2 regions of the Micromonospora sp. NPDC048040 genome follow, and region 2 is predicted to be linked to the other one. Evidence: riboswitches for the same ligand, from Rfam matches in the RefSeq annotation. Region 2 holds a riboswitch; the other holds the start of a gene.
The links. Region 2 has a riboswitch for S-adenosylmethionine ahead of thrC (threonine synthase). Riboswitches for the same ligand answer to the same signal wherever they lie in the genome.

Region 1 (3,396 bases), on a different contig from region 2:
ACACCGCCGGGAGGACCCCATGCCGGAGCGTTTCGCCGACCTCTCCACGCCGCTGATCGCCGACGCCTGCGTACGGCTGGGCGTGCCACCGCGCGCGGCGCCGGCCGGGATCCGGGCGGTCGTCCCCGGCCACCGCCTCGCCGGGCGGGTGCTGCCGGTGCGCCACCACGGCAGCGTCGACGTGTTCCTGGAGGCGTACGCGGGCGCGGCCCCGGGGGACGTGTTGGTGATCGACAACGGCGGCCGGTCGGACGAGGCGTGCGTCGGCGACCTGGCGGTGCTGGAGGGGGCCGCGGCCGGCGTCGCCGGAGTCGTGGTGTGGGGCCTGCACCGGGACACGCCCGAGCTGGTGGAGATCGGCCTGCCCGTGTTCAGCTATGGCAGCCTGCCGCTGGGCCCGGACCGCCTCGACGAGCGGGAGCCGGAGACGCTCGCCAGCGCCCGGATCGGGCCGCACCTGGTGAGCGCCGACGACCTCGTCATCGCCGACGACGACGGCGTGCTCTTCGTCACCGCCGCGAACGCCGCGGAGGTGTTGGCGGCGGCGCAGCGGATCCGGGACGTCGAGCGGGTCCAGGCGCGGCGGATCCGCGCCGGCGAGACGCTGCGCGAGCAGACCGGGTTCGCCGACTACCTCGCCTGCCGCGCCACCGACCCCGGCTACACCTTCCGGCAGCACCTGCGGCGCGTGGGCGGCGCGATCGAGGAGTGACCGCCCGGAACCGGGCCCGCAGGTTCGGCCCGGGTTGGGCGCGGGTTCGCCACCGGGCTCGGCGTCGGGGGCGGCCTCGGTTCGCCCCCGGGTCGCCGCCTGGGTCGGCACCGTCTCCGCTCGCGCCGGGCGGCGCCACGTGAGGGTGGTCATAGCGGCTGGACGCGCCACCACCGGGAGCTGCTAGCCTCGTCGGCAGGTCATGAGCGCCAGCGTCAAGCCCCGGCTCGCTGGCCGGCAACCCTCGTCCGCGCAGGGGTGCCCCGGGTGAAGACCAGGCACCGGAGCAGCTTCGGTGCAAGCGTGGCCTGGTTCCCAGGTCAGCAACGACCGAGGAGAGCCATGTCCTTCCGCATCTGCGTACCGACGGTCCCCGCCGCGGCCCCGCCGCCGTTGACCCGGCGCCGCCACGTCGACATGATGCGGGTCTGCAGCGCCTCGTGTCGCCCCGGCGACCCGCGCTAGCCACGCACCAGACCCCCTTCCCAGGACCACCCCAGCGGTACGCCCACCGGGCGCACCGCCGGCGACGCACGCCCGTGCCCGCCGCCGGAGACCCTTTCGGAGACACCTGTGCGATTCCTTCCCGCCCTCACCCGCGCCGCCGCCCTCGGCGTCGCCGCCGTCCTCGCCGCCACCGCCCTGACCGCCTGCGGCGACGACGCGTCCGAGGCGACCGACAACCCGTACAACCTGCTCCAGCCGGGGGTGCTGCGCACCGGCACGCTCACCGACGCCCCGCCGAACGTCTACCTCAAGGACGGCAAGTTCACCGGCTTCGACAACGACCTGCTCACCGCGGTCGCCGCGAAGGTCGGCCTGAAGGTCGAGTTCGTCGGGACGGACTTCTCCGCGCTGCTCTCGCAGGTCAACAACCGCAAGTTCGACGTCGGCAGCTCCTCGATCACCATCACCGAGGCCCGCAAGAAGACCGTCGACTTCGGCAACGGCTACGATTTCGGCTACTTCGGGCTCGACGTGCCGGCCAATTCGTCGATCACCGGTTTCGACCAGCTCGCCGGCAAGCGGGTCGTGGTCGTGCAGGGCACCGTCCAGGACGACTACGCCACCGGCGAGGGCCTCGACCCGGTCCGGGTGCCCGACTACAACGGCGCGATCAACCAGCTCAAGGCCGGCACCGCCGACGCCTGGATCGCCCCGGCCGAGATCGGCGACAAGTCGGCCGCCGACAGCAACGGCAAGATCAAGGTGGCGGGGAAGCTGCTCAGCCCGGCCCCGACGGCGTACGCGTTCGCCAAGGGCAACGACAAGCTGCGCGAGGCGCTGAACAAGGGCCTCGACGAGGTGATCGCCGACGGCACGTGGAGCCGCCTGCAGGCCCAGTACTACCCGGGCCGCCCGATCCCCGCCGACTTCAAGCCGGGCAGCGGCACGGTCGCGGTGCCGTCCGCGCCGGCGGCGTCGGCTTCGGCCGCTTCCTGACACGTACGGACGACGAGCGAGCGGGACGGTAGGAGAACACGATGGATCCGTTGAGCACCCTGTGGGAGACCTTCTTCGACTGGGACTCCATGCGCGAGGCGCTGCCCGAGATGCTGACGGTCGGGCTGCCCAACACGCTGATCCTCGCGATCTCCGCCGCCCTGCTCGGCTCGGTGCTGGGTATGGGGCTGGCCGTCGCCGGCATCTCGCGTACCCGCTGGTTGCGCTGGCCGGCGCGGGTCTACACCGACGTGTTCCGCGGCCTGCCGGCCGCGGCGACCATCCTGCTCATCGGCGTCGGTCTGGCGCCGCTGGGCATGGAGGTGTGGGGCCCCAACCCGTATCCCCTGGGCATCCTGGCGCTGTCACTGATCGCGGCGGCCTACATCGGCGAGATCTTCCGCTCCGGCATCCAGTCGGTGGAGGCCGCCCAGCTCGAGGGGGCCCGGGCGCTGGGCCTGTCCTGGGGCGAGGCGATGCGCCTGGTGATCGTGCCGCAGGGCATCCGCCGGGTGCTGCCGGCCTGGGTGAACCAGCTGATCGCGCTGATCAAGGACTCCAGCCTGGTCTACTTCCTCGGCCTGCTGGCCAGCCAGCGGGAGCTGTTCCGGATCGGGCAGGACTACGCGGCGAACACCGGCAACCAGTCGGCGCTGCTGCTGGCCGGCCTGTTCTACCTGGCGCTGACCGTGCCGCTGACCCACGTCGTGAACTGGATCGACCGGCGGCTGCGGCACGGCCGGCAGGCCGCCGCGCCCGCCGACGCCGACGACGACCTCGACCTGGCGCTGCCGGGCGCGGCGGGAGGAAACCAGCGATGAGCATCGACACGACGACCTCGGTGAGCCTGAGCGTCCGCGACGTGCACCTGGCCTTCGGGTCGCACCGGGTGCTGCGCGGCGTGGACCTGGACGTCGCGCGGGGCGCGACGGCCTGCGTGATCGGCCCGTCCGGCTCGGGCAAGTCCACGCTTCTGCGCGCCATCAACCGGCTCATCGAGCCCGACCGGGGCGACGTGCTGCTCGACGGGCGCAGCGTGCTGGGCGACGACCCGGATGCCCTGCGGCAGCGGGTCGGCATGGTCTTCCAGCAGTTCAACCTCTTCCCGCACATGAGCGTGCTGCGCAACATCACCCTCGCGCTGCGCCGGATCAGGAAGCTTGGTGAGGACGAGGCGGTGGCGGTCGCCCGCGACCACCTGGAGCTGGTGGGGCTCGCGGCCAAGGCCGACGCCCGGCCGG
Region 2 (3,396 bases):
CGCCGTGCTCGCCTTCCGTCAGGTCGCGGCGACGGTCGCACGCCGCCTGCACGGCGTATCCACGCCGGCCGGTGGCAGACCGGACCGGGTGGCCGACGTCGAGGCGAGGCGCGCGACCGGCGCCGGGGCGGGCCGGGCCGGCGGCTGAGCCGCGAGCGGTCACCGGCCTCGGAGCTCAGCCGAGGAGGCCGGCGTCGCGGGCGGCGCGCAGCGAGGGCCTGATCCGGTGGGTGGGGCCGGCCTGGGCGGCGATCGCGTCGAGGGTCTTGAGCCCCTCACCGGTGTTGAAGACGACGGTCTCCGCGGTCGGGTCGAGCCGGCCGGACTCGACCAGCTTGCGCAGCACCGCCACCGTCACCCCGCCGGCGGTCTCGGCGAACACGCCGGTGGTGCGGGCCAGCAGCCGGATGCCGGCGCGGATCTCGTCGTCGTCGACGTACTCCATCCAGCCCCCGGTGCGGCGCACCGCCTCCAACGCGTAGAGGCCGGCGGCCGGGTCGCCGATGTTCAGCGACTTGGCGATGCCCGTCGGCTTGACCGGGGTGATCGTGTCGGTGTCGGCGTGCAGGGCGGCGGCGATCGGGTTGCAGCCGGCCGACTGGGCGCCGAAGACCTTCCAGCCGCCGGCCGGCGCCTCGACCAGCCCGATCTCGACCAGCTCGGCGAACGCCTTGTCGATCTTGGTGAGCAGCTCCCCGGAGGCCATCGGGATGACCACCTGGGCCGGGATCCGCCAGCCGAGCTGCTCGGCCACCTCGTAGCCGAGCGTCTTCGACCCCTCCGCGTAGTAGGGGCGGACGTTGACGTTGACGAACGCGGTGTCCTCGAACTCGTCCGTCTCCACCAGCTCGCCGCAGAGCCGGTTCACGTCGTCGTACGAGCCGTCGACGGCGACCAGCTCGCCGCCGTAGACGGCGGTCGTGACGACCTTGCCCTGCTCCAGGTCGCCGGGGATGAAGACCACCGACGGCGCCCCGGCCCGGGCGGCGTGCGCGGCGACCGAGTTGGCCAGGTTGCCGGTGGAGGCGCAGGCGTAGCGGCTGAAGCCGAGCGCCCGGGCGGCGGTCAGCGCGACCGAGACCACCCGGTCCTTGAACGAGTGGGTCGGGTTGCCGCTGTCGTCCTTGACCCAGAGCGGAGCGGTGATGCCCAGCTCGGCCGCGAGGTGCGGGGCGGCGACCAGCGGGGTGAAGCCCGGGTCGAGGGTCACCCTGGTCGCCGGGTCCTGGCCGGCGGGCAGCAGCGCGGCGTACCGCCAGATGTTCTGCGGGCCGGCCTCGATCTGCTCCCGGGTGACCGCCGCCAGCGCGGCGACGTCGTAGTCGACCTCCAGCGGGCCGAAACACTCGTAGCAGGCGTGCTGGGCGGCGAGCGGGTAGCGGGCCGAACAGGCGCGGCAGACCAGGGCGCGGGCGGGGCTGGCGGTGGTGTCGATGCCGGAGACGGCGAACGCCGACGTCATGTCGAGAGTCCTCTCATCTTTCCCCGCATCGCACTCTGCGGCGGGGACGGAATTGGCACCTGCCCCGCCGGTCGCTCTGCGGTGAGCGCGCGGGGTGGTTGCCGGGGCGTCGTCGGGCCGTATCCCTCAGCCCCTCTGGATGAGGTATGCAGTTGTGCCTGCGAGTTTAAGCACCGACGCCGCCCGGATCGACGACAGATCCCAGGATGTGAGCGATCCCGCAGTCGCCGCCGAGCCGCAGGGGCGGCCGCTCCTCGACGGTACGGATCCACCCTGCCAACTCGCCGCCGTCGCGCAGCGGGAGCAACGCGTCCGGGCTCCCACGAAGCGACGGCGCGCCCCTGGCGCGCTCCCGTTACGGTGCAGGCACATCGACGGAAAGGAACGCGCGAATGCGTCGCAAGCTCGTCCCGGTGGTGGCGCTCTCCATGGCCTGCCTGCTGGCGCTGACCACCGCCTGCTCCACGGGCAACCGGAAGAAGCGGGACCGGTCCGCCGACCGGCCCGCCGGCACCGGCGCGAAGCGGGACGACGTCGACGCCGCCCGGACGACCCCGGCCCCCCGCCACGCCGGCGACCAGCTCACCTGCCCCGAACTGCGCAACACCCGGATCGGCAGCAGCCGGGTCCGCTACCGCGGGTACGCCGCCCCGATCCGCCTCGCCGCCGGCCGCTGGTCCGACCGGGACGGCACGACGGTGGAGTTGCAGCGGCCGTGCGCCATCGGCGACCTCGACGGCGACGGCGCGGGCGACGCGATCGGCGTGGTCATGCTCGACGGCGGTGGCACCGGCCGCTTCTTCACCCTCGCCGCCTGGCGCAACGTCAAGGGCGAGCCGGACTACCAGGCCCAGGTCGACCTCGGCGACCGTACGCCGGTGGAGAGCGTCAGCGTGCGCGACGGCAGGGCGACAGTGGTCTACCTGACCCGGCCCGCGGACGGCCCGATGGCCGAGCTGAGCATCCGGCGTACCGCCGTCTACCAGCTCAGGGGAACGACGCTGGCCGAGCTGAGCCACACCGACGCCCGGGTTTCCGACGCGTCCGACGGCGGGGACACCGCCGACTCCGGCACCGCGCCGGACTCCCCCGACACCCGCAAGCGCAGGCCCCGTTCCCGCTGACGTCCCGCCGGTGGTCGTACCGAGCCCGAGCCCGAGCCGGCCGATCCGCCGGCGCGGGCTCCGGCCGTGACGAGCATCCGGCTCAGCGTGGGACCGGTCGGTGGGCCGGTGGCCTCGGTAGCCGTACGGATCCGGTGGCCCGGCAACCCTGCTGACTCACCTCGCCGAGGCAGCCCCACCCCGAGGTCGGGACGCGCTCGAAGTACTGGACGGGCTGCGAGGGGATGGCCTCGGTGGTGAGCGTGCCGGTGCCGCTCGGGATGCGTTGCTCATGGGAACCGGTCGTGTCGGTGTAGGAGGCGACGATGTGCCACTCGCAGGTGTGGGTGGACACCTCGGGCTGGATACGGAAGGCCATGTTCGACTGACCGTTGCCCAGCTCGACGACGTTGCGGCGGAAGTACAGCTGACCCTCCTGCGGCTCGCCGTCGTCCAGGACGTACGGGCCGTGCGGCTTGTCCGTCGGCCCACCGGTCAGGTCCCACAGCAGGCCCTGCCGGGACTCCGCACCCGCCGGGGGAACGGTGACGACGGCCTTCGCCGTGGGTACGCGGCACGAGTCCTTGACGGCGGTCATGTTGTTGATCGTGAGTCCGGCGGCGCGATCGCTGTTCAGGTTCAGGTCGAACGTCTGGGCAACGCCGCGGTTCTCGTTGCCGTCCTCGAGCGGCGCCACATAGGACGCGTGCTCGACCATCCGGCCGCCGAGCGGCTTCATGAACTCCCACACCTCTGACGCGTCGCCGTTCAGGGCGGTGAGGGTGGCCTGTTCGCCTTCGGTCAGCGACCGGTCGAGCAGCACGGTGAAGG

Region 1: linked by a shared signal. The riboswitch ahead of ACZ6O2_RS24385 (ABC transporter substrate-binding protein) and the one ahead of thrC (threonine synthase) in region 2 are both predicted to bind S-adenosylmethionine.

The regions. Positions count from the first base shown of each region.
Region 1 covers NZ_JBVJGT010000030.1:67,158-70,553, reverse strand. The annotation lists gene ACZ6O2_RS24390 (RraA family protein) at 20-712, shown strand; SAM riboswitch class IV at 911-1,022, shown strand; gene ACZ6O2_RS24385 (ABC transporter substrate-binding protein) at 1,286-2,155, shown strand; gene ACZ6O2_RS24380 (amino acid ABC transporter permease) at 2,197-2,976, shown strand; gene ACZ6O2_RS24375 (amino acid ABC transporter ATP-binding protein) at 2,979-3,396, shown strand, end outside.
Region 2 covers NZ_JBVJGT010000005.1:81,105-84,500, reverse strand. The annotation lists gene ACZ6O2_RS08400 (LysR family transcriptional regulator) at 1-148, shown strand, start outside; gene thrC (threonine synthase) at 176-1,462, opposite strand; SAM riboswitch class I at 1,473-1,608, opposite strand; gene ACZ6O2_RS08390 (hypothetical protein) at 1,855-2,586, shown strand; gene ACZ6O2_RS08385 (hypothetical protein) at 2,669-3,396, opposite strand, start outside.